2 linked regions of the Acetoanaerobium sticklandii genome follow. The protein of the gene in region 2 interacts with the protein of the main gene of each other region in a pairwise test. Links are inferred from orthologs where the notes say so. Each region holds a gene or a part of one and is shown on either strand. Other genes may lie near its edges.

Evidence for each region.
Region 1: the proteins of dprA (region 2) and recA interact in binary tests that used the Bacillus subtilis proteins (3 or more experiments, as listed by UniProt). The link is inferred for Acetoanaerobium sticklandii from one-to-one orthologs.

The regions. Positions count from the first base shown.
Region 1 is NC_014614.1:1,803,649-1,821,607, forward strand. What follows is about bases 6,751-9,698. They hold recA (recombinase RecA), read right to left. Parts: upstream 8,777-9,698; coding sequence 7,724-8,776; downstream 6,751-7,723. Other genes in these bases: rny (ribonuclease Y), read right to left, coding at 6,751-7,543; pgsA (CDP-diacylglycerol--glycerol-3-phosphate 3-phosphatidyltransferase), read right to left, coding at 8,853-9,371; rimO (30S ribosomal protein S12 methylthiotransferase RimO), read right to left, coding at 9,368-9,698. In the rest of the region: CLOST_RS08470 (lipase family protein), read right to left, coding at 1-553; CLOST_RS08475 (hypothetical protein), read right to left, coding at 572-847; CLOST_RS08480 (hypothetical protein), read right to left, coding at 954-1,694; CLOST_RS08485 (hypothetical protein), read right to left, coding at 1,936-2,319; CLOST_RS08490 (thermonuclease family protein), read right to left, coding at 2,334-3,224; CLOST_RS14095 (hypothetical protein), read right to left, coding at 3,255-3,938; CLOST_RS08500 (DEAD/DEAH box helicase), read right to left, coding at 4,142-5,923; more of rny, read right to left, coding at 6,002-6,750; more of rimO, read right to left, coding at 9,699-10,696; tRNA 2-selenouridine(34) synthase MnmH, read right to left, coding at 10,697-11,740; CLOST_RS08530 (FtsK/SpoIIIE family DNA translocase), read right to left, coding at 11,770-13,971; CLOST_RS08535 (polyribonucleotide nucleotidyltransferase), read right to left, coding at 14,260-16,359; rpsO (30S ribosomal protein S15), read right to left, coding at 16,462-16,725; CLOST_RS08545 (bifunctional riboflavin kinase/FAD synthetase), read right to left, coding at 16,832-17,764; tRNA pseudouridine(55) synthase TruB, read right to left, coding at 17,783-17,959. UniProt on the Bacillus subtilis protein: Multifunctional protein involved in homologous recombination, DNA repair and competence.
Region 2 is NC_014614.1:1,644,795-1,655,566, forward strand. The notes cover bases 7,777-10,749. They hold dprA (DNA-processing protein DprA), read right to left. Parts: upstream 9,812-10,749; coding sequence 8,741-9,811; downstream 7,777-8,740. Other genes in these bases: topA (type I DNA topoisomerase), read right to left, coding at 7,777-8,477; CLOST_RS07655 (magnesium chelatase subunit ChlI family protein), read right to left, coding at 9,862-10,323; CLOST_RS07660 (helix-turn-helix domain-containing protein), read left to right, coding at 10,311-10,749. Outside these bases: alaS (alanine--tRNA ligase), read right to left, coding at 1-1,498; Fe-S cluster assembly scaffold protein NifU, read right to left, coding at 1,879-2,319; cysteine desulfurase NifS, read right to left, coding at 2,312-3,508; CLOST_RS07630 (RrF2 family transcriptional regulator), read right to left, coding at 3,512-3,958; CLOST_RS07635 (replication-associated recombination protein A), read right to left, coding at 4,053-5,309; GTP-sensing pleiotropic transcriptional regulator CodY, read right to left, coding at 5,484-6,263; more of topA, read right to left, coding at 6,423-7,776; more of CLOST_RS07660, read left to right, coding at 10,750-10,760. UniProt on the Bacillus subtilis protein: Protein that helps load RecA onto ssDNA during transformation. Binds cooperatively to circular ssDNA, is able to bridge different segments of DNA. Favors the loading of RecA onto SsbA- or SsbB-coated ssDNA and formation of RecA-DNA filaments.

The sequences.
Region 1 (17,959 bases), 160 kb from region 2 along the record:
GTCCTTCTGTCCCTCTAAATGTAATAGAAATCACTCTTCTTTTCTTTCCCTTTGCATGAATCCACTTGTAGCCAACTATAGCCTGAGTTGATGCCTTTGCAAGAGTCTGAATCCTAGGGTCAGTTATATCAATCTCTCCACTGCTCCCTCTTTTTATAAATCTCCATAGGCCACCATAGCTTTTTAGAAATGTATCCATATAGATTCTTGCATTATCGTAATTATGTACTAGCTTGATATCTTGGAAATTATTTTTTTTAAGTATCTCACCAAAATATTTATTCGATGAATCAACCAAGCCAGCTTCTCTTAATTCAACAGGGTTTCTATAGCTTTGTGATGCTAAGTATGCAGAGAATTGAGCTAAGGGATAACTCAGCTTGGGATTGTATCCCTCAAACTGATTATTAATCCTAGTGTAATCCTCATAATTTACTATAAATTCTCTGTCACCAATCGTAATATATGGTCTATCACTAGCAACTGCTATATCTATAAACAAAAAATTGTGGATGAGTATCAAGGAAATAACTATACTTATTTTTCTTTTCAAAGCTTTCCATCTCCATAGCTATATATCACTATTTGTTTTATCTATATAAATTTCTTTTTTATATATAAAATTATTATCAATTAATTCTACCACAAACTTATAGTTATCGCCTGTTTTTTCTAAATAACAGTTTTTTACTCCAGAGGCTATTTCATATCCTCCTATAGAGCCTAATGAATTGTTTTCTGACAAGAGATTTTTTCTAATAAAAATTTTGTTCTTATCCTTTATAAAGTTAACTGCATTTATATTATATGCACCACCCGTGCTTTTTTTCGTTTTATAATAGAGCACCAATATATCAGATTGGGTAAAGACTTCAGCTTTGTATTTCTACTTTTATAATACGTTTATTAATTGTCATAAATCATTTATTAAATATTCTTTCTAAGAAAATATTTTAGGTAATCAAAAATTTGTTTACATCCGAAATTTTTACAGAGTAATCAGTTTCACTTATTATTCTTTCGATTTCTTCAACGACTTCACTCTTACTATCAATATTTTTGATAGATATTTTATCAATTCCATTTAAACTATCTGTCATTAAACCAGATTTCAATATAAAAATAGTGTCTACAAAATCTTTATTTTTATAAATATCTACTATGTATTTTGCTTCTGGTAATATAATCTTATTATTATACATATAATTAAAGCAATTAACATTACTAGTTATCTTTTTTAATTCTTTTGATATTTTGGAAAATCTTTTATTAAAAGGTATATAATATTTCCCTTTAGAAGTCTCTATTTCAAAAACAACATCTTCAAATCTAAATTCTTCCTCATGTTCAATATATCCATACTTATTTTTTTCAATATATTCTGTTGAAAATGGATTAACAATTAAAGGTTTTTTATATTTTATTATACCTAGCTTCCACTTTTTATCTACAATCATACTTACACTCTTAACTACTATTGGAGATAATGACCTATTCTCAATTATTAAATTATATGAATTTCCATCTTTATCACATGTAGTACCATAACTTAAGACTTTTATTTTTTTTGAAATAAAAGTAAGTCTGAAAGTGTATAACGTTATTAATAATATGGAAATATCTGATGCAAAAGTAATCCAATTTCTAATTATTTCAGAGTTCTCAATAAAAGTTATTAATATCTTTTTTAACATTATAGTTCTCCCTTAACAAATCTCCTGTATTTTTTATTAAAAAATACAGGCTTTGTAGCATTTTGATATTTTTTATTTGCATTTTCCCTTAATTATTAAACTATTCTATAAATATTTTTCCACAATTTACGTTATGATTAAATTATAATCTCTTCATATCAACTTTATAATACATGACACTATATGCTCACCAATATAAAAAAATAAAAGCCAAAAGGCTTTTATAAAATATATATTGACATTAATTCGCTAAAAAATATAACTCATCTTTTAATTCTTCATAAGATATTGCTCTTAGTTCTTCAGCTTCTAATAACTCTATTATAGTCGATTTTATATAATTGTTCTCGTCTTCCAGTCTCATTATTTGATTTTCTAACTCATATTTTTCTTCTTCTAGTTCATGTACCTCTTCTTCAAGACTCTCTAAATTAATACTTATTTCTTCATCTATCATTGATATATTTTCATCATAAGTTAAAGTTGTATCTGCTTCTAAATTACTACTGTATGAATTCAAAGCTACTGAACTATACGAATTTGGTAATCTTATAAAAGTTGAATATATTATGAAACCTGTAATAAATAGTAATATTAAAATAAACACAATCAATTTCTTTCCCATTAATATAATCCTCCTTATGGATTACATCTTTTACATGGAATAAAGCCCCCATTGATAGCTTCTTCTCTTGAGCTTAATGAAACTTTATTTGATTCGTTCATTTGATTTACACTGCTGCAAGTAGGATAATGAAACTTTTTAGTATTTCTATTTCCTATAAATGTCATTTCATTATTAACAGTTGAAGCTTGAGGCTTTGGTTCTGAAAAAACTGGAGCAGTAGTGGCAACTTGCTGACTCCATAAACCTACAGAATTTTCTCTAGCTTGTTTTTCTAAAGCTAGAAAATCATTCGTGTACTTAACATTAGGAGGGTATGTTGAAACTTGGGCTAACCCTTCGCTAAGTAATGTTTTATTGAACATTACATTATCAATCCACACATAAGCTAAAAGTCGTCCATATCGGTCTCTTTCTTCAACATCTAGCTCAAGAGCAATTTGTTTACCTTCAAGCTTACTTTTAGTAAATTCTGAAGCCATTTTTCCTTCAGGTACATTTTTAGATTGGTCAGGATGAACTGATTCAGGTGTATCAATTCCAATTAATCTTATCTTCTCTGTATTACCATCAATTAGAACTTCTATAGTATCTCCATCAATAGTTCGTGTTACAGTATAAAGCTTAGCACCTGTTTTTTCAGTTTTAGATGCTTCTTGATTTGAAGTTTGTTCGGCTACTATTTCGTTACTATTTTTATTTTCTTCCGTTGCATTTAAAGGTATCTGATGCTCTTCGCTTTTGACAGGAGCAATTGGAATAAGCATAACTACAATAAATGAAGATATAAAAAGAGCTAATGCTTTTTTAAAATAAGATTTATCTCTGTTTTTTATGAGTTTGAAAAAGTTAACCATAGAATAAACAAATAAAGCTATAGCAATAATGCTTAACAAAGATTCCATGTCTAAACCTCCAAATCTAATAACTAACCTTTAATTATACAGTGAGAACCCTTCATATTCACTCCAAGAAGATTTTAACCCTAAATTATTAAGAACATCAGTAGTTAAAGGTAAGTAATTTACTCCAGCAAAATTTATAATTGGATATTGACTACTGTCAACAGTTGTGCCATTTACTATCATAGCTTTGCCCACTTTTGAAATTGATTTACTTTGACCTTTAACTGAGTATCCGCTATTAAACGCAGAAACGAATGCTCCTTTATTTACTGCTTGAGAAGTTCTATTAACAATTATCCCGTTTGGATTATTCCAATCATATGATATATCAAGATAAGTTAGGAGATCAGATGTAAGTGGAATATAAGTTATATTATTGTAATTTAAAACAGGATATTCAGAACTTGTATTATTTATTTCTGTTCCATTTATTTTCACTGAAAAATTAGGAATCATTGCTTTTGGAGTGGCAATAACAGTTTTTTGTGGCGTTGTAGTTTGGTAACTTGAAGAGCCACCTGAATATGGGCAAGAACCATTATTATGTAAATGAGGAGGATTCCCTCCACAATGATAATGATAATATCCTAAGCCACTTTTATTCTTATTATCTTTATGTCCACCACTTGAATCAGTTTTACCCCCATGAGCTAAACTAGGTACAGTTGATAATAAAATAATGGATAAGACTATCAAACAGATTCTTTTTTTCACAATAATTCCCCCTTATTTATTTTTTAAATTTTAAGCAATTCGATTATTTTATTTGCTAAACTATCTATTAAATTTTATTTTAATACATTTCTAAATATAAACTATATTAAATAACATTCTAAATCATTATTTTTTAAGCAAAATACTACTTTTATTTAATTCTAGGCGATATTTTATAAATATTCAATTAAAAAGAATAGAATTTATGGTTTTTTTAACAATGATAATATAGTGCTGTCTGAGTCCTCCATTAAAGTGAAAATATAGAGTTCCTCTGTTACCCTAGTTATGGCAGTATATACCATATTTATATTTTTTATAAATGACAAAGCATCCGTATATGAATACTCATTAGCTAAGCTGTGAGCGTAAAGCATTTCCAATTCGCAAAGAATTACAACCTTATATTCTAAATTATTTATAGAAAATATGTTTGATATTGTTATACCTGATTTATAGGTCAGGTTAGTAAAGTCCTCATTTGCTATCATAAAAGCAATTCCAGCCTCTTCTAAAGCCATCTTTAAAAGATACTGAAAGTATATAACAGATTTATTTTTTGTCCTTCTTTTGTTAAATGGATAGATAATACAGATATCGCTGTATTTTATGCGCTTATCTGTGAGCTTTGATATAAGCTCAGTTATATGCTTAAGCTTATCCTCTACTGTATCACATTTAATTATATTAGCTGTTTGTCCTTTATGCCTTAGGGATGTGCTCTTGATATAGTAGTCTTCAGGCAAAATCAAATTCTTTTCATCTATATATTTAGTTACATTATCTATAAAGTTGTTCGTAAAATCCGAGAGATTTTTCGTGCATCTATAATTTTTATTAAATTCTGCTATTTCTGCATACTCCAAGTTCTCCCAGCCACCAGTAAAGTTATTCATAAATCCTCTTATATCCTTTGCTTTATCAGAGGAAATCATAAAAAAATGCTTAGTTCTATAAAGTAAATTTTTAAGAAAATGGATATAATCTTCCTTGAAATTTTCAGCCTCATCAATAATAATTCCTTTATAGATATGCTGGCTTTTATAAATTTGGCTTGTTTTTGTAAATATGGTTTCAAATTGTTCATCAAAAGATTTTGGATTATTTTTGTCTACCTTCAGACCATAGTTTTTAGATAAATTTAGAATGTAGCTATGGAAATTTATTATTTCAACATTGTTTAGCTTTAATCCCATCATATCTAAGGTCGATCTAATGTCTTGCATCAGCTGTTTATTGAAAGTCAAAAACAGAAATCTATCTTTATCATATATCCTAGATAATTTAATCAGCCTTGCTATAAGTGTAGTTGTTTTACCTGAACCGGCAGGCCCTATAAAAAGAGCATTTCCATATCTAATTGAATTCACTCTAGTGATTTGCTTATCAGTCAAGAAAGTTGCTTGATATTCATGGTCCTTATAATTAAAAATAATCTTTTTAAATTCTTTATTTAAAATTCTTTTATCATCCTCTTTTTTTATCACATGGTATTCTCTCGCAATACTATACCTAAGTAAATTCGATTGAATATCATCATTCTTCTTAGAATAATATTTTTTCAGCTCAATACTATCTTCTTTTAGCAAAGAAAATATATTTGAATCTACTATATGCGCTTTTGCAAAATCGTCTTTATAAGAGGATAAGTCTACATATGGCATTATATATATATAATTCACATATAAATTTTTGTATAACCCATTTATTTTGCTTATGAAGTAATCGTGCTCTTCCTTCATAATCTCAATGAGCTCTTCTTCAAGTATTGAAAATGTCTCTTCTTGTGTGTCCATAAATTTTATAAATAAAACATGTCCATTTTCTTCATAATATAAGTCTGCATAGAAGTTCTCAAATGGCGTTATTTTTGTTATGCCAATCCCTGAAAGCTTATTTTTAAGATGTTTATAGAACTCTCTCTCACTGTCTTTTACTCTTAATGCTTCAACGTCGGATATTATATTACTCGAATAAAGTTTCATATATCTCCTCCTGATTGCTCGCTTTCTATTATCTTACACTAAAAAAGGGACTCTTGCGAGTCCCTATTGAAATCATATTTATTTAGCGTAATCAACTGCTCTTGTTTCACGAATTATACTTACTTTTATTTGCCCTGGATATTCCATTTCGCTTTCAATTTTCTTGGTTACATCCCTTGCTAATAGTGGTAGGAAATCATCAGTAACGTTGTCTGGCTTAACGATGATTCTAACTTCTCTTCCTGCTTGAATCGCATAAGATTTTTCTACACCTTCATAAGAATTCGCAATTTCTTCAAGTTTTTCAAGTCTCTTGATATAAGCTTCTAAAGTTTCTCTTCTTGCTCCTGGTCTAGCTGCTGATATTGCATCTGCTGCAGTCACTAGAACTGCCTCTACTGATTGAGGTTCATAATCCCCATGATGTGTAGACATAGCGTGGATTACTTCTTTAGGCTCCTTATATCTTCTTAATAGATCCATTCCTATTTCTACGTGTGTTCCTTCCATCTCATGGTCTACTGCTTTTCCTATATCATGAAGTAAACCAGCTCTTTTAGCTAGCTTTACATCTGACCCAATTTCAGCTGCCATGATTCCACATAGATGAGCAATCTCAATAGAATGTTTCAATACGTTTTGTCCATAGCTTGTTCTGTACTTTAATCTACCAAGTAGCTTAACAAGTTCAGGATGAAGTCCATATACTCCAGTTTCGAAAACGGCTTTCTCGCCCTCTTCCTTGATTATGTTGTCCACTTCTTTTTTAGCTTTTTCTACCATCTCTTCAATCCTAGCAGGATGAATTCTTCCATCTGCTATAAGCTTTTCAAGGGCTATTCTTGCTACCTCTCTTCTTATAGGATCAAATGCTGATAATACTACAGCTTCAGGAGTATCATCAATAATTAAATCAACTCCAGTAAGTGTTTCAAGGGTTCTTATATTTCTTCCTTCTCTTCCTATGATTCTACCTTTCATTTCATCATTTGGTAGGCTCACAACACTTACAGTTGTTTCAGCTACGTGATCTGCAGAACACTTTTGAATAGCATAAGCTACTATTTCTCTAGCTTTTTTGTCTGCTTCATCCTTAGCTTCGTGCTCTAGCTCTTTAATTTTTAGAGCTAAATCATGTCTTACTTCTCTTTCAGCATTAGCTAAAATTTGGCTTTTAGCTTCTTCAGTTGTCAAATTAGAAATTCCCTCTAATTTTTCTAGCTGCTGAGTTTTGATTTCTTCAATTTGGTTTTCTTTTTCAGTAATAGTTTTCAGTTTCTCTGATAATTTTGTTTCCTTATCTTCCTGTTGAGCTATTTTTTTATCTAAATGCTCTTCCTTTTGGATAAGTCTTTTTTCAAATTTTTGAAGCTCAGATCGTCTTTCTTTATAATCACGATCAAATTCATTTCTCATTTTGTGAACTTCTTCTTTTGCCTCAATTAATTTTTCTTTTTTTACAGTTTCAGAGTCTTTTTCAGCTTTTTCAACAATTTCTTTAGCTACTATTTCGGCTTGGTTAATCTTGCCTTCTGCAATTTTCTTTCTGGCCATATATCCTATAAATGCTGCTATGATTGCAGTTACAAGTGCAATTAGTATTGCGTTTGTTATAGTTATAATTATAGCCACCTCCTTTTTTATATTTTTTAAGGTGTATATCACCTCTAATTTTAATATTTATATGGCTTTGTGTCAAGAATGCACTATTTTGCAGGATATGCAAAAAAGCTCCATCTGGAGCTTTTTTTGATTAGTTGAGTATTAAATTAAAGCAATATAGAATATATAATTATTCGATTACTCCTCTTTTGAATCGTCAACATCAGTTTTTGCAATCTCAATAGGAGAAGTGTTAATATTAAAATACTCTCTTACCTTTGATTCAACTTCGTTCATAAGTTCTGGGTTTTCCATGAAGAATTGCTTAACATTTTCTCTTCCTTGTCCTAATCTTTCTTCATTATAGCTATACCAAGCACCAGATTTTTTTATAATATCTAAGTTTGCTCCTATGTCAACAAGCTCTCCAACTTTAGATATTCCTTGACCGTACATGATATCAAATTCACATTGTTTAAACGGTGGAGCTACTTTATTTTTGACAACCTTAACTCTCGTTCTACTTCCAAGCATAGTATCGCCTTGCTTGATAATATCTATTTTTCTTACATCTAATCTAACAGAGGCGTAAAATTTTAGTGCTCTTCCTCCTGTTGTAGTTTCTGGATTTCCAAACATAACGCCTACTTTTTCTCTAAGCTGGTTGATAAAAATAGTTATTGTTTTGGATTTATTGATAGATCCAGCTAGTTTTCTAAGCGCTTGAGACATAAGTCTAGCCTGAAGTCCTATATGAGAATCGCCCATTTCTCCTTCGATTTCGGCTTTCGGTACAAGAGCCGCTACCGAGTCTACAACAATTATATCTATAGCACCACTTCTAACAAGGGATTCTGTAATTTCAAGTGCCTGCTCCCCAGTATCTGGCTGTGATACTATCAGCTTATCTATATCTACACCTAATGCTTTTGCATATACAGGATCAAGAGCATGCTCTGCATCTACAAAGGCAGCTATACCACCTAGTTTTTGAGCTTCAGCTACTGCATGAAGAGCTACAGTAGTTTTACCTGAAGATTCTGGTCCATATATCTCAACTATTCTACCTTTTGGTAGACCACCAATACCAATTGCTACGTCAAGGCCAATAGACCCTGTAGATATAGTTTCTATATTCATTTTTGCGTTTTCGCCTAAGGTCATTATAGAGCCTTTTCCAAAGTCTTTTTCTATTTTAGCTATAGCTGCATCTAATGCTTTACGTTTTTCTTCCATACGTTTTTCATCCATTTATACTCCACCTTTCTATCGAACATAAGTTCTAATATGATTATATATCACAAATATATGTTCGTCAACTAATGGTTTATTTTTGGGATATAAGTTTTTTGTTTTTCATTAAATAGTCCATTCCAGAAACAAATGTAAGGATTACAGCAATCCACATTACATATATTCCATATTTTATATTTAATAAAAGCATTAAAACTGCAATTATCTGAGATACTGTTTTAGCTTTTCCACCTTGTGAAGCCGCAATTACTTGGCCAGTATTAGCAGCTATAGCTCTAAGTATGCTCACAGCATATTCTCTAGTTATAATGAGAACAATCATCCATGCTGGAATCAAATTCATTTCTACTAATACCGCAAGAGCTGCAACAACTAAAACTTTATCAGCTAGAGGATCCATAAACTTTCCAAAATCAGTAATCAAATTATACTTTCTAGCCAAGTATCCATCCAAAAAATCTGTAAATGATGCAACAGCAAATATAATAGCTGAAATAGGTAAAACCGGAGAGTCTTTTTCGAAATATACTGCTACCAAGAAAAAGGGCACCATTATTATTCTGGAAAGAGTCAACTTATTTGCTATATTCATATTATTTCATCTCCTAATAAATCATATTCCATAGCATCTTTTATAGTTACTTTTATAAATTCACCTTCATTATGTGAAGCTAAAGCTTTGACATATATAATTCCGTCTATTTCTGGTACATCCCTGTAGCTTCTAGCTTCATATAAATTTGGTTCGATTTCTTTTTCTATTATAACTTCGAAATCTTTACCAATAAGTGCTTGATTTTTCCTTAAAGAAATCTCTTGCTGTAACTGCATTATTTTATTTTTTCTCTCTTCTTTTATTTCTTCTGCAACTTGACCACTCATAATAGCAGCTGGTGTTCCTTCTTCTTTAGAATATGCAAATACTCCAAGTCTATCGAATTCAATTTTTTTGACAAAATCATAAAGGGCATCAAATTCCTCATCTGTTTCTCCAGGAAAACCTGTTATTAGCGTCGTTCTAAGTACAGCTTCTGGAATGTGAGCTCTGATTAATGCTATTGTGTCTTCGATATGCTTTCCAGTAGTTTTTCTATTCATTCTTTTTAGAACTTGATCATGACTGTGCTGAATTGGCATATCAAAATAAGAGCATACCTTGTCAGATTCTTTGACTGTAAGTATAAGGTCTAAATCTATATCTTCTGGATAAGAGTACAAGAATCTAATCCAGTTTAAATCTTCAATTGCATTTAACTCTCTAAGCAGTCTAGGCAAGCTTTTTTCGTTATAAATATCGAGTCCATATTTCGTTGTGTCTTGAGCTATGACAATGATCTCTTTTACCCCACTAGCTGCTAACACTTTTGCTTCCTTTACTATATCCTCTAGCTTTCTGCTTCTGTATTTACCTCTAAGCTTGGGAATTATGCAATAGGTGCACAGGTTATCACATCCTTCAGCTATTTTTAAGAAAGCTGTGTACTTCTCAGTAAGCAAGCTTCTCTTTGAATCTGGTTTTAAATCGTGATTGATGTCTAAAATCAAGCTGTTATTTTCACCAAGCTCCAATCCCTGAATTATATTATATATATGTTCAAAGCTAGTGGTTCCTAAAAACGAATCCACTTCTGGAAGTTCTTTTTTAAGCTCCTCGCTATATCTTTGTGATAAGCATCCTGTAACAATTAAATGCTTTAGCTTTCCAATTTGCTTATACTTTGCAATTTCCAGTATTTCATTTATAGATTCTTCTTTTGCTGATTCTATAAATCCACAGGTATTAATTACAGCTATATCAGCTAACTGAGGAGAGTCCACTTTTTGTAATCCATTTTCTAGCAATATATTTAGCATGACCTCTGAGTCAACTAGATTTTTTGAGCATCCAAGCGTTGAAATAAAAACACTTTTATTCATTTATATCTCCTTTTCAGCATTATCATAGTATTCTAAGATTTTACTTACAGCCAAATCAATTTCATCTGATGAAACTGACATATCATATTTGTATTTATCTATAGAATAACTATATAATTTATCATAATAATTTAGAATTAAAAAATGCGCTACATATTCGTAATCCTTGTTTTCTATTTTGTTAATTAAGTCCTCTACAGCTTTTGTTCCAATAGTATCTTTTAATCTTGCAGTTGATTTTTTTAAGTACTCATCATCCTTAGTATTATACTTCGTATAATCCTTTACTAATCTTATTACCCTATTTTGAACAGAGGAATTTACTAAAATATGCTTTCCATCTGTCATTGTATCCCAAAAGCTTTTACACAAAGTAACTTTTCCTATTTTCTTACTTTCACTTTCCATAAGCACATTTTTGAATTTTGACTCTCTCAATATCTTTACAATTCGTGAATCAAACCATTTTTGGGTAGGAGCTTTACCTGAATAAAAAATTTCGCCATATACTGAGCCACTATTTTGAGCCAAGGCTTCTAGATTAAGTACACAGCAGCCTTTTTCTTCAAGTGCTTCTAGGAGCTGAGTTTTACCTGTCCCTGTATGCCCATGAAGCACAATAAATTGATGCTTCATACCTAAATTCTCAAGGTAATCTAATACATAGTTTCTGTAGGATTTATACCCACCACTAATTTTTAAAACATTTAGACCCATTTCATTTAAAAAATTTACAAGTGAACCGCTTCTCATTCCTCCTCTAAAGCAATATAGTATTATTTGATTATATTGCTTAGATAGAGTCAAATATTTGTTGTAGAAATCTTGAAGCTTAGGAGAGGTTATTTCTATTCCTGTTTTTACAGCAATTTCCTTTCCCTTTTGTTTATATAAGGTTCCTATTATAGCTCTTTCATCATCATCAAATATTGGAATATTGATTGAATCAGGGATATGATCTTCCTCATATTCTTTCGGTGTTCTAACATCTACAATTATTGAATTTTGTAATTCTAATACTTCTTCTATATTGATTTCTTTCAAAATTACACCTTCCTGCGTTTAAATTCCATCTATTTTTCTTTAATGTTTTCTATATAGACCTTTCTTGGTTTTACTCCATCGCTTGGCCCAACTATACCTTTTTGTTCAAGGTCGTCTATTATTCTAGAGGCTCTATTATAGCCTATTCTGAATTTTCTTTGAAGCAGTGATGTTGAGGCTTGCTCTTTTTCTTTAATAAAGTCTAGAATTTCTGTTATTAATTCATCCTCTGGATTATCTGCTTGCTCTTTTATCTTTTCAATTTCTTGGATTATTTCAGTGTTATCAATGTCCACGCTATTTTTTTCTTTTATAAAGTCAGTAATTTTGATTACTTCATTCTCAGAAATAAAAGCTCCCTGGATGCGCACTGGTTTATTTGCTCCCATAGGATAGTAAAGCATATCTCCTCTTCCTAGTAGTTTCTCAGCTCCTCCAGTATCTAAAATGGTTCTCGAATCTGTCTGTGAAGATACAGAAAATGCTATTCTGGATGGAATATTAGCCTTAATAAGTCCTGTGATTACATCTACTGATGGTCTTTGTGTTGCAATAACAAGATGGATTCCACAAGCTCTAGCCATTTGTGCCAGCCTGCATATTGCATCTTCAATTTCATTTGGGCTCACCATCATCAAATCTGCAAGCTCATCTATTATAAGAACGATTCTAGGAAGTCTTTCTTCAAACTTCTCATTGTATCCATTTATATCCTTTACTTTTGATTCTGCAAACAGCTTATATCTTCTATTCATCTCAGCTACTGCCCAGTTTAAAGCATTAGGCGCCTTTTTCATATTTGTTACAACTGGTATGAGAAGATGGGGTATATCATTGTAAACTGAAAGCTCAACCATTTTAGGGTCTATCATAATCATCTTTACATCTTTAGGCGAGTACTTATATAGTATACTGCAAATTAAGGTGTTTATACATACACTTTTCCCAGAGCCTGTTGCTCCAGCTACTAGCATATGTGGCATTCTTGCTATATCTGCTACTATTACATTGCCACCAATATCCATTCCTACTCCAAAAGCTATATCTACATTTGATGTATTGAAAGCTTTACTTTCTATTATATCTTTAAAGCTCACTACCTCACTTGTATCATTTGGTATTTCGATACCTATCAGTGATTTTCCGGGGATAGGAGCTTCTATTCTTATTGTTTGAGCCGCAAGAGCTAAAGCTAAGTCCTCGGTAAGATTAGTTACCTTGCTCACCTTAGTTCCTGGTCTTGGTTCTAGTTCATATCTAGTTATTGTTGGCCCTTGAGAAATGCTTTTTACCTTTGCATCTACTCCAAAGTTAAGTAAAGTACTTTCTAGCGTCTTAGAATTTTTCATTTTGCTACTAGAATCTTTTTTAGGATTTTTTTCACGGCTGTTTAATAGCTCTAACCCTGGAAATACATAAGAGTCATCACTTAATTTTCGAGGTCTTTTCATTACTGCTGGAATTTCTAAATCCAACTCACTTTCTAGTATTTCAGGCTTATCTATTTTTTCTTTAGTCTCATGAATAATTTCGATATTATCGGTTTCAACTTGAAGCTGAATAGGTTTTTTTCGTGGCTTTATAACTTTTTTATCTTCATCCTCATCAGAGTCTACTAGCACAAAATCTGTTATCTTTGCTTTTGTGTTTATTATAAATTCCTTAATATATGCTGGTCCTGTTTTAAATATTTCAAAAAATTTCGCAGGATCAATCTTAAAATAATAGATTAGAACAAAGAGTATTAAAGATATGCAAAGTAAACTGGTTCCTGCAGTTCCAAGCAATCCGTGAAAATAATATGTAATTATGCTAGTTATAAGCCCTGAGCCTTCTCCTCTTTGAGCCATAGAAAATATCAATCTGCTATTCTCAAGGCTAAGAGGTGTAGTCCTAGGCAAAAAATCCTTTTGCAGTAAGCCATACATAAGGACAACAACTGTTGTCAAAATAAAGGACAGAAGCTTAGGTATTTTTTGGTATTGAATTTTTTCAGGATATATGAGCTTGTATACCCCTAAAAATATTAAGATGAATGCTATTAATATAGATAGCTTCGAAAACAAGCCTAGCAGTATATACTTTATGCTCTGTCCAACTATACCCATTGATTCCGTTCTAACTGACAAAGTCATAAAAATACCAAAAAAAATGTAGCCTACTGCAAGTAGATTTTCATTTATTTGACTAGGTTTCTTCTTTTTTCGTGTTTTTCGCTTTACTCTCGACATACTTTCATCCACTACTTTCAGATACTTTTAATAATTATGTACTTTTATTCTTAGCTAGTATTTTCACATGTCTTACATTATTATACTATTTTAACTATTAATTATCAAAGATTGCTTATTTCTCAACATCATTTCTCCATTTCAAAGCACATCCATCTGGTTCACAGATTATCATGATTAATACAATAAAAAATCAGCTGGAATTTTCCATCTGATTTTTTTTGCTTATTGTAAATTTAACAAAATTAGCTTTGAATATAAGCAATCTTTATTACATTTATAGGGCTTTTATTCTCCTTTTGCAGGTTCTTCTGGCTTTAATAAAGCTTTTCTTGAAAGATTCATTCTGCCTTGAGCGTCTATTTCAGTAAGAAGAACTTCAAACTCGTCTCCAACAGAAAGCACATCTTCTACTTTATTTACTCTTTTCACATCAATTTGTGATACATGAAGCAAGCCTTCTTTTCCTGGTAAGATTTCCATGAAAGCTCCAAATGCCATTAGCTTTGTAACTTTACCCATGTATTTTTGTCCTACTTCAGGAACTTTGACGATATTTTCTATCATCGCTCTAGCTTTCTTGCCCATATCTCTAGCAACTGCTGCAATAAATACGTTTCCGTCATTTTCTATATCTATTTTAACGCCAGTTTCTTCTATGATTTTATTGATTACTTTTCCGCCAGGTCCTATTACATCCCTGATTTTATCTGGATCAATTTTCATTGTGATAATCATAGGTGCATACTCAGAGATTTCTTCTCTTGGAGCACTTAAAGTTTTCTTCATTTCGTTTAGTATATGAAGTCTTCCTACTCTAGCCTGCTCTAAAGCTCTAGTTAGAATTTCTTCATCTATACCAGCTATTTTAATATCCATTTGAATTGCAGTTATACCTTTTTCTGTTCCTGCAACTTTAAAATCCATATCTCCAAGGAAGTCTTCCATACCTTGGATATCTGAAAGTATAGCTACATCATCGCCTTCTTTTATAAGACCCATAGCAATACCTGCTACCATGTCCTTAAGCGGAACTCCAGCATCTAAAAGTGATAAAGTACTTCCACATACGCTCGCCTGAGAAGTTGATCCGTTTGATGAAAGAACCTCTGATACTACTCTAATAGCATAAGGAAAATCTTCTTTGCTTGGAAGCATAGGCTCTAGCGCTCTTTCTGCAAGTGCTCCATGTCCGATTTCTCTTCTTCCAGGGCCTCTAGATGGTCTTGCTTCTCCTACAGAATATGCTGGGAAATTGTAGTGGTGCATATAACGCTTTTCTTCTTCTTCACTTAAGCCATCAAGAATTTGAACATCTCCTAAAGCTCCCAGTGTAGTGATACTCATTACCTGAGTCTGTCCTCTTGTAAATAGCGCAGAGCCATGAGTTCTAGGTAGCACACCAGCTTCGCTCCAGATTGGTCTAATTTCTTCATGCATTCTATTATCTGGTCTAATTTTATCTTTTAATATAAGCTCTCTTACGCCATCCTTAGTAAGCTTATAAATAATTTCACTTACGTCTTTCATGTTGTCAGGATAAATATCAACAAAGTGCTCTAGGATATCTTTCTTCACTTTATCCATATTCTCAAGTCTTTCTTGCTTATCTTTAGTAAGGATTGCATCTTTCATCTTTTGCTTTCCATATTCAGATACTGCGCTTAAAATTTCTTCTTGAGGTACAAATAGTACAACCTCATCTTTAGGCTTTCCAATGTCATTAACAATTTCTTCAATAAAACCAACTATTTTTTTAATTTCTTCATGCGCAAATAGTATTGCTTTTAGCATTGTATCTTCTGAAATTTCACTAGAACCTGCTTCGACCATCATTATTGCTTCTTTTGTTCCTGATACCACTAAATACATTTGAGATTTTGCTCTTTGGTCTAAATCTGGGTTGATTATAAATTCTCCATCTATTAATCCAACTGAAACAGATCCAGTAGGTCCATTAAAAGGAATTGATGAAATTGAAAGAGCTATAGATGAGCCTATCATAGCCATTGTATCTGGATTAGAATTTTGGTCCATTGATAATACTGTAGCTACTACTTGTACATCGTTTCTATATCCTTTTGGAAATAAAGGTCTAATAGGACGATCTATCAGTCTTGATGTTAGAATTGAACGTTCTGAAGGTCTGCCTTCTCTTTTTATAAAGCCGCCTGGAATTTTACCTGCTGAGTACATTTTTTCTTCATAATCGACACTTAGAGGAAAGAAATCTATACCTTCTCTTGGTTTTTCTGAATTTGATGCTACAACTAATACTACGGTATCTCCACTGCGAAGAATACATGCGCCATTAGCAAGCTCTGCAACTTTACCTATTTCTACTGACAGATTTCTGCCGCCAATAGAGGTTTCGTATATTTTGCTCATATTTACCTCCTATTTAAACCTTATTCTTTAATATATTATAAAACACAATTAATTTTTTCAAAGCTATTATAGAAAAAGAGCAGGATATTCCCGCTCTTTTGATTACTTTCTTAGTCCAAGACTTTGAATAAGTGTGTTATATCTACCTAGATCTTTTGCTTTTAGGTATCTAAGAAGTGATCTTCTTTGTCCTACCATTTTAAGTAGTCCTCTTCTTGAGTGGTGATCTTTCTTGTGAATCTTAAGATGACCGTTAAGCTCGTTGATTCTTTCTGTAAGAAGAGCTACCTGAACTTCTGGAGAACCTGTATCTCCTTCGTGTGTTGCAAATTTCTCGATAATTTCTATTTTTCTTTCTTTTAACATGTAAAACACCTCCAATAATATAAACGCCTGATGCCAAGTAGTGGACGGTACCCAATTACCCAGCATAGGTTATTTAACCATCTGTTATTGTAACATATAGGACAAATCAAGTAAAGATATAATTTTTTATTCTGAGTACATCTCTATTTAACTGTCTTATTAAATCGTCTAAAGAGTTAAACCTAAGTTCATCTCTTAATCTATCCATAAAATAAAGTTTGACTGACTTACCATAGATATCGTCTTCAAACTCTAATATGTGGGCTTCCACAAATATTTCTTGGAACGGCTTATTTGACTGTATCGTAGGATTGTAACCAATACTTACAGCCGCATCATATATTTTATCTTCTATTTCTATCTTACAATAATACACTCCTCTTTTAGGAAGCAGTATATCCTGATTCACTTCTAAGTTTGCAGTTGGAAAACCCAATTTTCGTCCTAATTTTTTTCCATGAACTACTTTGCCTTCAAGCATATATTTTCGTCCCAAAAAAAAATCTGCTCTTTTAACTTCTCCGGTTTTTATCAGTTCTCTTATAAAAGAACTAGAAACCCTCATATTTTCTATCATAACAGGCTGTACTATATGAACATCAAAGCCTAGCTTCTTACCAACCTCATATAGATAATCTACACTGCCTTGTCTTCCGTTCCCAAGCTTTGAATCAAATCCCATTATTATGTCAGTAGCATTTAGCTTACTGAGCAGAATTTCTTTTGCAAATACTTCAGTGCTCATATCTTTGATAGTGTAGTCAAATGGCACTGAAACTAAATCTTTAATTCCCATTTGCTCTATTATCTTAACCTTTTGCTCAAAGCTTGTAAGATAATCTATCTGTTTTTGGTATAAAAACTCTAGCGGATGATTCGAAAAAGTAAACATAACTGGTAAAATATCTTTTTCTTCACCGATAGCAATGGTTCTGTTTATTAGTTCTCTATGCCCTAGATGGACTCCATCAAAATTTCCAATAGTAACAGCTGTAGGTTTATCAAAAGCTATGTTGTCTAAGCTGGAATATATGTTCAAATTAAATCACTCCATAATTTATATAAAGAGAGTATCATTTTTTAGGAAGTTTTCTGTGTCCTTATTCTTAATAAATCCAATACCCATAAACCGGCCTGAATCATCAAAAACTCTAACTTTTTGATTTACATATGGATTTATATCAGTTAAAAGTCCTTTATAGGAAACTTCACATCCATTAATATATGCAACTGA
Region 2 (10,772 bases):
GAGTTTTTTCAAAAACCAGTTCTCCTGCTTGCCCCTCTGATAAGATATCTATTTTCTGGTTATCAAATATGATATCTTTAATTTGAGCCGATGCTTCAAGCTCATTATATCCAATAAATTCATTTTTTTCGATAGAAAAAGTAAGTGTGTCAGCAGTTTCCTTCCATCCCTCTACACCTTTATCTGTCCTTGCAGAGCGAGCTCTTTCTTTTTGCTTTTGCATTTCAGCTTTGAATCCATCCTCATCAACCTTTAGTCCATACTCCTCAACGATTTCCAATGTCAATTCTATAGGGAAGCCATAAGTGTCGTATAATCTAAATGCGTCTTCACCACTTAAAACATCTTTAGATTCTGACTTAATTTTATCCATATACTCTTTTAAAATAACCATCCCTTGATCCAAGGTTTCTGAAAATTTTTCTTCTTCAACGGTTAATATTTTTTTGATATACTCTTTTTTCTCCACTAAATCTGGATATGCCTCGCCATAATTTTCTATTACAGTTTCCATAAGCTTAACTAGAAAGTTATTTTTTATTCCTAATAATCTTCCATGTCTTGCAGCTCTTCTTATTAACCTTCTTAACACATAGCCTCTACCTTCATTCGAAGGAAGAACTCCATCTGAAATCAAGAAAGTCACTGCTCTAGAATGGTCAGTAATCAATCTAATGGAAACATCTGTTTCAGTTGATTTTCCATATTCTTTGCCTGATAACTCGCATACATTGTCTCTGATGCTTTTCATAGTGTCTATATCAAAAATACTATCTACACCCTGCATGATGCATGCCATTCTTTCTAATCCCATACCAGTATCAATATTTGGATTTGGAAGTGGGTTATAGTTTCCATCTTCATCTTTATTAAACTGAGTAAAAACTAAATTCCAAAATTCTAAGAATCTATCGCAGTCACATCCTGGTTTACAATCAGGGTCAGAACATCCAAATTCTTTTCCTCTATCTATATATATTTCTGAGCACGGACCACAAGGACCTGTTCCTGTTCCTATCTCCCAAAAATTATCTTCTTTTCCAAGTCGAACAATTCTTTCTTTAGGAACATTTATATCCTTTTCCCATATATCAAAGGCCTCATCATCTTCTAAATACACTGTAACCCATAAATCATCTGGATTTAGCTCTAAATCTTTTGTAACAAACTCCCACGCCCATGCAATAGCTTCTTTTTTGAAATAATCTCCAAAAGAAAAATTTCCAAGCATTTCAAAAAAAGTAGCATGTCTAGCAGTTTTTCCAACATTTTCGATATCTCCTGTTCTAACACACTTTTGGCAGGTAGCCATTCTCTTATTAGGCGGAGTCTCTAGCCCCATAAAATAATTTTTCATTGGAGCCATGCCTGCATTTATAAGCAAAAGACTTTTATCATTTTCTGGTACTAAAGAAAAGCTACTTCTAGAATAATGATCTTTCGAACGAAAAAAACTTAAATACTTTTCTCTAATCTCATTTACTCCTAAATTCTTCACTGTATAACCTCCTCAACAAATATAATAAACTTAATTTCTAAATTTCAAATTTTATAATGACTTAATATAGGTGTTCACTTACATTTACTACAATTAAAAACCTCGTTCCTATGATAACTATTATATCACAGGGACGAGGTTAAATCGCGGTACCACCCTAATTGCCAATTGGCCACTTAATCTAACTGTAACGTAGTTAACGTGACTATTTATTAGACAGTCAGGCTCAAAGGCAGCTTCAAGTAATAATAACCTAGGGACTTTCAGCATATATCCCCTCTCTGTAAGGCAATTAAGCTACTTTACTATTCTTATCATAGCCGTTTGGTATTAAAATTATATTGATACAATTATATAGTCTTAGACTACAAAAATCAATATTAATCTTCTTCTATATCATCATGATGATCGTGATCATCATCAAACTCAACATCAGTTAATCCTTCAATAGTTAAATTATTCTTTAGCGCATAGTCTTGAAGAGCTTTCTTTATTGCTTGCTCTGCTAAAACTGAGCAGTGCATTTTTACTGGAGGAAGACCATCCAAAGCTTCTGCAACTGCTTTGTTTGTTAAATTTAAAGCTTCTTGAACAGTCTTGCCTTTAATCATTTCTGTAGCCATGCTAGAGCTTGCTATGGCTGAGCCACATCCATAAGTTTTAAATTTTACATCCTGAATCACATTATCTTCTACTTTAAGATATATTTTCATTATATCTCCACATTTGGCATTTCCAACTTCTCCAACACCATCTGCACCTTCAATTTCTCCAACATTTCTAGGATTTGTAAAATGGTCCATAACTTTATCGCTATACATTAACTGATTCTCCCTTCAAAAAATCTTCATATAATGGTGACATTTTTCTAAGTCTATCGATAATCGGCGGAAGCTTCTCAATTACGTAATCAACTTCCTCTTCCGTTGTAAAATCTGATAAGCTAAGTCGTAAAGATCCATGAGCTATCTCATGAGTAAGTCCAAGTGCCATAAGCACATGAGAAGGGTCAAGTGAACCAGATGTACAAGCTGAACCACTCGAGCCTGCTATACCAACTAAATCTAAGCTCAGAAGCAAAGCCTCACCTTCTATAAACTTAAAACAAAAACTTGCAGTTCCAGGTAGTCTACTTTCTCTACTTCCTGTTACAATAGTATGAGGTATTTCATTTAAAATTCCATTCATAAGTCTTTCTCTTAAATTAGTAAGCTTAGAAATATGACTCTCCAAATTATCATTTGCGATTTCACAAGCTTTTCCAAGACCTATAATTCCAGGTACGTTTTCTGTTCCAGCTCTTTTTTTACGCTCCTGCGCTCCACCATGGATTAAGTTATCTAGCTTAACTCCATTTTTAATATAAAGAGCACCTATTCCTTTAGGCCCATAAATTTTATGAGCTGAAAGTGATAGCATATCTATATTAAGTTCTTTTACATCAATTTTTATATTCCCAACTGCCTGTACTGCATCTGTATGGAAAACAATCCCTTTATCTTTACAAATTTGGCCGATTTCTCTTATAGGCTGAATTGTTCCAATTTCATTGTTGGCAAACATTATGCTAACTAAAATTGTATCATCTCTAAGATTACTTTTAAAATTATCTAAATCTACTAAGCCATCCTTGTTTACATCTAAATAAGTTATTTGAAATCCATGCTCTTTTTCTAAGTATTCACAAGTGTGAAGCACAGCATGGTGCTCAATTTTAGTTGTTATTATATGCTTACCTTTATTCATCAATTTAAAAGCTGCACCTTTTATTGCCCAGTTATCCGATTCCGATCCACCTGCAGTAAAATATATTTCATTACTTGCAGCCCCTAATAACTTTGCTACTTTTTCTCTAGCTTCATCTACAGGTTTTCTAACCTCTCTGCCAAAGAAATGTATACTAGATGGGTTTCCATAATTATTTGTAAAGTAAGGTATCATAGCATCTAGAACTTCTTTTTTTACCGGAGTAGTCGCTGCATTGTCAAGATAAACTCTTTTTTGCTCCATAAATCACATCTCCTTAAAATTATTTTTGCTACTTTTTAGTTTATGATCTAAAACCATATCTTTTAACGTTACAGAATCTATAACACTATCTACACTATCTTTAATTCTTTGCCAAACTACTTTGGTAACACAAAAGTCAGAGTTCTCGCAATCAGCATCTTCTTCTAAAACACAATCAGATGGAGCCATAGGTCCTTCTAAAGCTCTAAGTACTTGACCTACTGTGATTTGTGAGGACGGCTTGCTAAGATAATAACCACCTTGAGCTCCTCTTACACTTTTTACTAAACCTGATTTTTTTAATATAGCAAAGATTTGTTCTAAGTACTGCTCTGAAAGTCCATTCTTGTCTGCAATATACTTTAATGAAAGTGGAAGATTTTCCTCTTCCTTTAGCGCTAATTCAAAAATGGCTTTAAGTCCATATCTTCCTTTCGTTGATAGTTTCACGTTTATAACCTCTTTTCACAATTCCTAGTCATTTACTATGAATTAATTTTATTATAGCTTAGTGTCTTTTCTTTGTCAATCAAAAGACAATCAATTATTTTTTAATATCTTTCCAATAATTTTTAATGCTCGTTTCGAATTTATTTTTTTGCGATTGGTAATATACCCTAGTTTTTATTGCGTCAGGTAGATATTGTTGCACCACATAATTATTCTCAAAATTGTGCGGATACTTATAATCTATTCCTCTATCCAAATTCTGCGCTCCTAAATAATGTGCATCCTTTAAATGAATAGGTATATCCCCAACTGAAAACTTTTCTAAATCATCCATAGCGCTATCAATTGCTTTAATAACTGAATTGGATTTAGGTGATGTTGCTAATAATATAACTGCTTGGGCAAGAGGTATCCTAGCTTCTGGAAATCCTAAATGAAGAGCACTATCAACGCAGCTTTTTATTATAGTTATAGCATTAGGATAAGCTAGCCCAATATCCTCTGAAGCAATCACAAGCAATCTTCTGCAAATAGATTTCAAGTCACCTGATTTAATAAGCCTAGCTAAATAGTGAAGTGAGGCATCTGTATCGCTACCCCTTATTGATTTTTGGAATGCGCTTAAAATATCGTAGTGACTATCTCCACTTATATCATACATAAGCTGCTTTGATATATTTAACTTCTTCAAAAGTTCAATACTAATATTGATTTCATTTTCATCTTCATATAACTGTAAAATAAGTTCTATTAAATTGACTGCTTTTCTCATATCCCCATCTGCATAATGAGCAATATTATCTAATGCAATATCATCTATCTTAATTTTGTAAGTGTCATTTTTTAAAGATGCAATAAGAACTTGCACCCCTTTTTTTATATCTTTATGCTCTAAGGCTTTAAACTCAAGCACAAAGCATCTACTGAGTAGCGCTTTATATACATAGTGATATGGATTTTCAGTGGTGCTAGCTATAAGAACAATGTCCCCTTTTTCAATATAATCTAAAAGAATTTGTTGCTGTTTTTTATTAAAATTTTGTATTTCATCTATATATATAATCTCTTTACTGTCAAGAGTTTGAAGCTTAGAATCCTTTAATATTTCTTTTACTTCTTCTGTTTTAGTATAGGTTGCATTTAACATGTGTATAGATTTATTGCAAGAATTTGCAATAATATTTGCTACACTTGTTTTTCCGACTCCAGGCGGGCCATAAAATATCATATTTGGTATGATATTATTCTCTATAGCCCGATAGAGTACTCCGTCAGTCCCTGTCAAATGTTCTTGTCCAACTATTTCATCAATTTTTTTAGGTCTTACGATATCTGCCAGTGGTTTTTTCATAAAAATAACTCCTTGTAATAATAATATAAATTATTATAACTCCTTTAATATGATTATGGATAAAATTAAGTATTTGAATAATAAACTAAACGATTAATCAATCAAATATAATTTGCTAATCCTTATACAATTTTATACATAAAAAAACCCGGACAAATAGCCGGGTTGTAATTACTAGTGCTTATTCTTTTTAAGTTCATCTAGCAGTTTGTCATTTAGGATTTTAATGTGAGTACCCTTCATTCCAAGAGAACGTGATTCAATTACCCCAGCACTTTCAAACTTTCTAAGTGCATTTACTATAACAGAACGAGTAATCCCAACTCTATCAGCTATTTTACTAGCAACTAGAAGTCCTTCATCGCCATTAAGTTCATTAAAGATGTGCTCAACAGCTTCAAGCTCTGAGTATGATAATGTATTTATAGCCATTTGAACTACGGCTTTGCTTCTCATTTCATCTTCTAATTCTTCGCTTCTAGCTCTTAGAATTTCTAGGCCAACAACAGTTGCACTATATTCAGCAAGTATCAAATCCTCATCAGAAAACTTACTTTCATATCTTGATAAAATAAGAGTTCCTAGTCTTTGTCCACTTCCCATTATAGGTACAATTGTTGCATATTTCTCATAGCTTTTTACGTCATCTTTAAAAACCTCTAAAAGCTTTTCTTGAGTTAAATTTGATATAGTTTCAAATATGCGATTAACTGATTCAATATAACTATCTGGTAGTCTTTCTTCTCCTGTTTTTTCATCAATAATAGTTGAACTGTCTGACATATGAGTGAGTTCAACACCAAGAGCCTTTCCTTTAGAACTTACAATATATACATTGGCATTTAAAACGTCTTTTAATGTTTTGCTAAGCTCCGTAAATGATACTGGGTTTGAACCTGAGTTTTGAAGAATCTTATTGATTTTTCTTGTTTTTTCTAATAATAAGCTTGACATCTTATTCTCTCCTTTTTGTTTCTACACATTTATTATATTTATAAATTTATTGTTTTTAGAGAATTTAGTATTATTTTTTGAATTTTTTAAATTTTCTAAAGTATTTCAATACCACAAAAAATAATATCACAACTTATAAAAATATTCAAGCTTTTTTACCTATTTTTCATAATCGCACTCTTTGTTTGAACATTTTATTTTTTCAGTGGTTTTAGTTTTAGATAAAACCAAGAAAGAATCACATTTAGGACACTTTTCTCCATTTGGTCTATCCCATGAAACAAATCTGCACTTTGGGAAAGAAGAACATCCATAAAAAATTCTTCCTTTTTTTGTTTTTCTAATTATTACATCTCCATCACTACATTCTGGACATTTGATTCCGATTCTCTCAAGTATAGGCTTAGTTCCCTTGCATTCAGGATAGTTTTTGCATGCTATAAATTTGCCAAATCTTCCAAATTTAATTACCATTTCAGATCCACATATATCACAAATTTCATCAGTTTTTTCTTCCAAAATAACCTTTTCTATATTTTCAACAGCTTTTTCTATAGATTCTTCTAGAGGAGAATAAAAATCTTTAACTATATTTTGCCATTCAATTTCTCCATCTTCTATCTTATCTAAATTGTTTTCCATATCAGCTGTAAATGTATAATCAACGATTTCTTTGAAATTCTCACTCATTATTTCTGTTACTATAAATCCTAGCTCCGTAGGAATCAAGCTATTGCTTTTTTTTTCTACATAATCTCTTTGCAGTATAGTTGAAATCGTTGGTGCGTAAGTACTAGGTCTTCCTATTCCTAGCTCCTCTAAAGTTTTTACAAGGCTAGCCTCACTATATCTTGCAGGCGGCTGAGTAAAATGTTGTTTTGGATCTATCTTTTTTACAGGAAAAACACTTGCTTCTTTCATGTCTGGTAAAATAGTCTCCTCTTGTGAGCTAAAACTATATACTTTCATAAAACCATCGAATTTCAGCTTTGAACCATTTGTTTTAAAAATATATTTGTCGATTGATGCACTTATATTCTGGGAATCATATATTGCATCTGCCATCATTGTTGCGATAAATCGTTCCCAGATTAATTTATATAGTTTAAACTGTTCCTTAGAAAGCGAGTCTTCTATATCTTCTGGTGCTAAATCTACATAAGAAGGTCTAATACATTCATGAGCATCTTGAATTTTCTTTTTTGATTTAGAATTATTCTGATACTTCTTAAAATAGTCTTTTCCATATTTATCATTAATATAGTTTTTTGCATTTTCTTGAGCTTCATCCGATATTCTAAAGGAATCAGTTCTAATATATGTTATAAGCCCAAGGCTTCCCTTGCCTTTTATATCTACCCCTTCATAAAGTTGCTGAGCTACTATCATTGTCTTTTTTGTAGTAAACGACAGTTTGCCTGATGCTTCCTGCTGGAGTGAGCTTGTAGTAAAAGGCTTTGGCGCGCTTCTTTTTCTTTCTTTTTTTTCTACAGCTTTTACCACTAGATCTTTGTTTTTTATTGATTTTAAAATTAAGTCTACTTCATCTTTACTATGCAATTCTATTTTACCTTTTTCATCACCATAAAACTTAAAGTCTACTTTATTTTTCTTGTCGATTTGAGTAATTGCATCAATAGACCAATACTCTTCAGGTTCAAACGCATTAATTTCATTTTCTCTATCACAAATCAGCTTTGTTGTAACAGACTGAACTCTACCAGCACTTAAGCCCTTTCTTATTTTAGCCCATAAAATCGGGCTGATTTTGTAACCCACTAATCTATCTACTACTCTTCTAGCTTGCTGAGCATCTACAAGAGGTCTGTCTATTTTCCTAGGATGCTTGATAGCTTTTTTTATTGCATCTTTTGTTATTTCATTGAATTCAATTCTTATAGGTTCTTCTTCATTTAGTCCTAATAGATAAGCAAGATGCCATGAAATAGCCTCTCCCTCTCTATCGGGGTCAGTTGCTAGATATACCTTATCAGATTTTTTTGCTTGTTTTTTTAATTCATTTACTACGCTTCCTTTTCCCCTTATTGTGATGTACTGTGGTTCAAAATCATTTTCTACATCAACACCCAATTTGCTTTTTGGCAAATCTCGAATATGTCCTACAGAAGCCTTAACCGTATAGTTTTTGCCTAGAAATTTTCCAATTGTCTTAGCTTTCGCAGGTGATTCTACGATAACCAAATTTTTTCCCATTATTTCACCTCAAATATTTTATCTGATTGCTTATATATAATATGAATAAAACAATTTGCTTTAAAAAACGATACGAATCTATTTATATATTTAAAATTCAATTTTGTCAAATAAAAACAAATTTGATTCATATACTAACCTTAACCTTAATTAGCTGTAATAAGCATTAGAGCTATAATATTATATTTTTTTTAAAAGATAATATTCTGAATTTTGAATGCTTTATGGATTATATATTAAATAATGAATTATTTCAATACACATTATGTTTTTATACTTGCTATATGCCCATCATAATTAATGAATGACTTTATATCCAAGATATTGAGAATTCCTGTTACATCTTTAATATTTAATGAAGTATGAATTGATATCATATCAGCAGTACATATTCCCTTACTTTGAATACAACCATATATAGTTCTTTCTATCTCAGAAAGAGAGCTCATATCTTTACTGCCTGTCACCGCATTTCCATAATCCATTCCATAAGCTTCTAAAACATCATTTACACAGGTTACTAATTGTGCGCCTTGCTTTATTAGGTTGTTTGTACCAATACTAGAAAGAGAGTCAATGCTTCCTGGTACTGCAAAAATATTTTTACCCTGCTCCAATCCAAAATCCGCAGTAATGAGTGTTCCACTTTTCATTCCAGCTTCAATTATCAATATTCCATCTGACAACCCACTTACAATTCTATTTCTGAAAGCAAAATTAGCAGGAATAATAGGGCTTAAATCAGAATACTCACTTATCACCAATCCTCCTGAATCAATCACACTTTGCATCAACTTAGCATTGGTTTTAGGGTATGGCTTTGTTATCGATGAGCCTAGTACGCATATAGTTTTTCCATCACTTTCCAAGGCTCCTTGGTGAGCATATTTATCAATGCCAGAGGCCATTCCGCTAATTACACAAAATCCATTAAAAGCCAGTTCTTTTGAGAATTTATTTGCCGCCCATATTCCATAATTTGATGGTTTTCTCGTTCCTACTATAGCTATTGATAGATTCCCGACATTATCTAAATTTCCCTTGTAATATAAGAGTCTTGGGGCTTGTGCTATCTCTCTTAGCTTTTGAGGATATTTATCATCAAAATATGTCAAATAATTTAGATTATGCTTTTCAATATAGTTTTCTATTTGAATAAAATAATCATATTTAGAGGAATATAACTCATTATCAACTATAGATGAATTAATAGAATTGTTCATTTCTTGAATACTCGGAATCTTATTATCTTCTTCAATAGTAGAATCTATATAAACAAGTCTTTCAATCGAGAGTTTCTTAAATAATGATAAAAATAACTTTTTTCGGCTCATAGTCAATCCTTTCAGTGAAAATTTTGAAAATTTCGTATTTTAAAATCATTCTAATCCCAATACTTATGAAATGTTTTCCGGAAATTCAGAGCTTCTGCTATATGATTTATATTAATTAATTCACTTGAATCCAAATCTGCAATTGTACGAGATACTTTTAAAATCCTATGATAGCTTCTTGCTGTCAAATTACTTTGTTTAAAAGCTGCCTCAAGCAAGTTTTTTGCTTCCTTTGAGAGTATGCAATATTTTGTTATTTGCCTAGAATTCATCTGACTATTGTAATTAATTTTCAAGGATTTAAATCTATTTTTTTGAATTTCAACTGCTTTTTCTACCCTTTTCTTAATTGTAGCTGAGTCCTCCTCATCAATTTCCACTACCAAATCTTCATAAGGAATAGGAGAAGTTTCGACAAAAATATCCATTCTATCCAAAATAGGAGTTGAGGCTCTAGATAGATATGTTTTTATCTTATTATCGTTGCAGCTGCAAGCCTTTGATTGATTCAAAAAATTTCCACAAGGGCATCCGTGCAGTTATCACCCCATATAATGGCCATGAAATAATAACTACTAATAACAATATATATATTATAAGGAAGAAACTCAATCTTGATGTTAAAGATTTTGCTAAATTATGTAATTTATCCGAGGGTGCAATCACAAAAGCAGAAATAAAAAGGTCTCCTCGTATTGATACCATAAAAAAAGTAGCTTACGCTACTAATGAAACAATTTCTTTTGTTGGTGGTTTCGATGGGCTACCTGAGAATACTTTTGCTGAAAAACTATATAAAGCTATTAAATACCATGGGCATAGTTATGAAGAATGCGCTAAAGAATTAAGAGTTGGCAGGGATAGTATTGCTAGATATCTTAATGGTGGATTCCCAAGAACAAAAAGAATACAAGAATCTGTCGAAAAATATATATCTATTATAATGTAGATAAAAATTAGA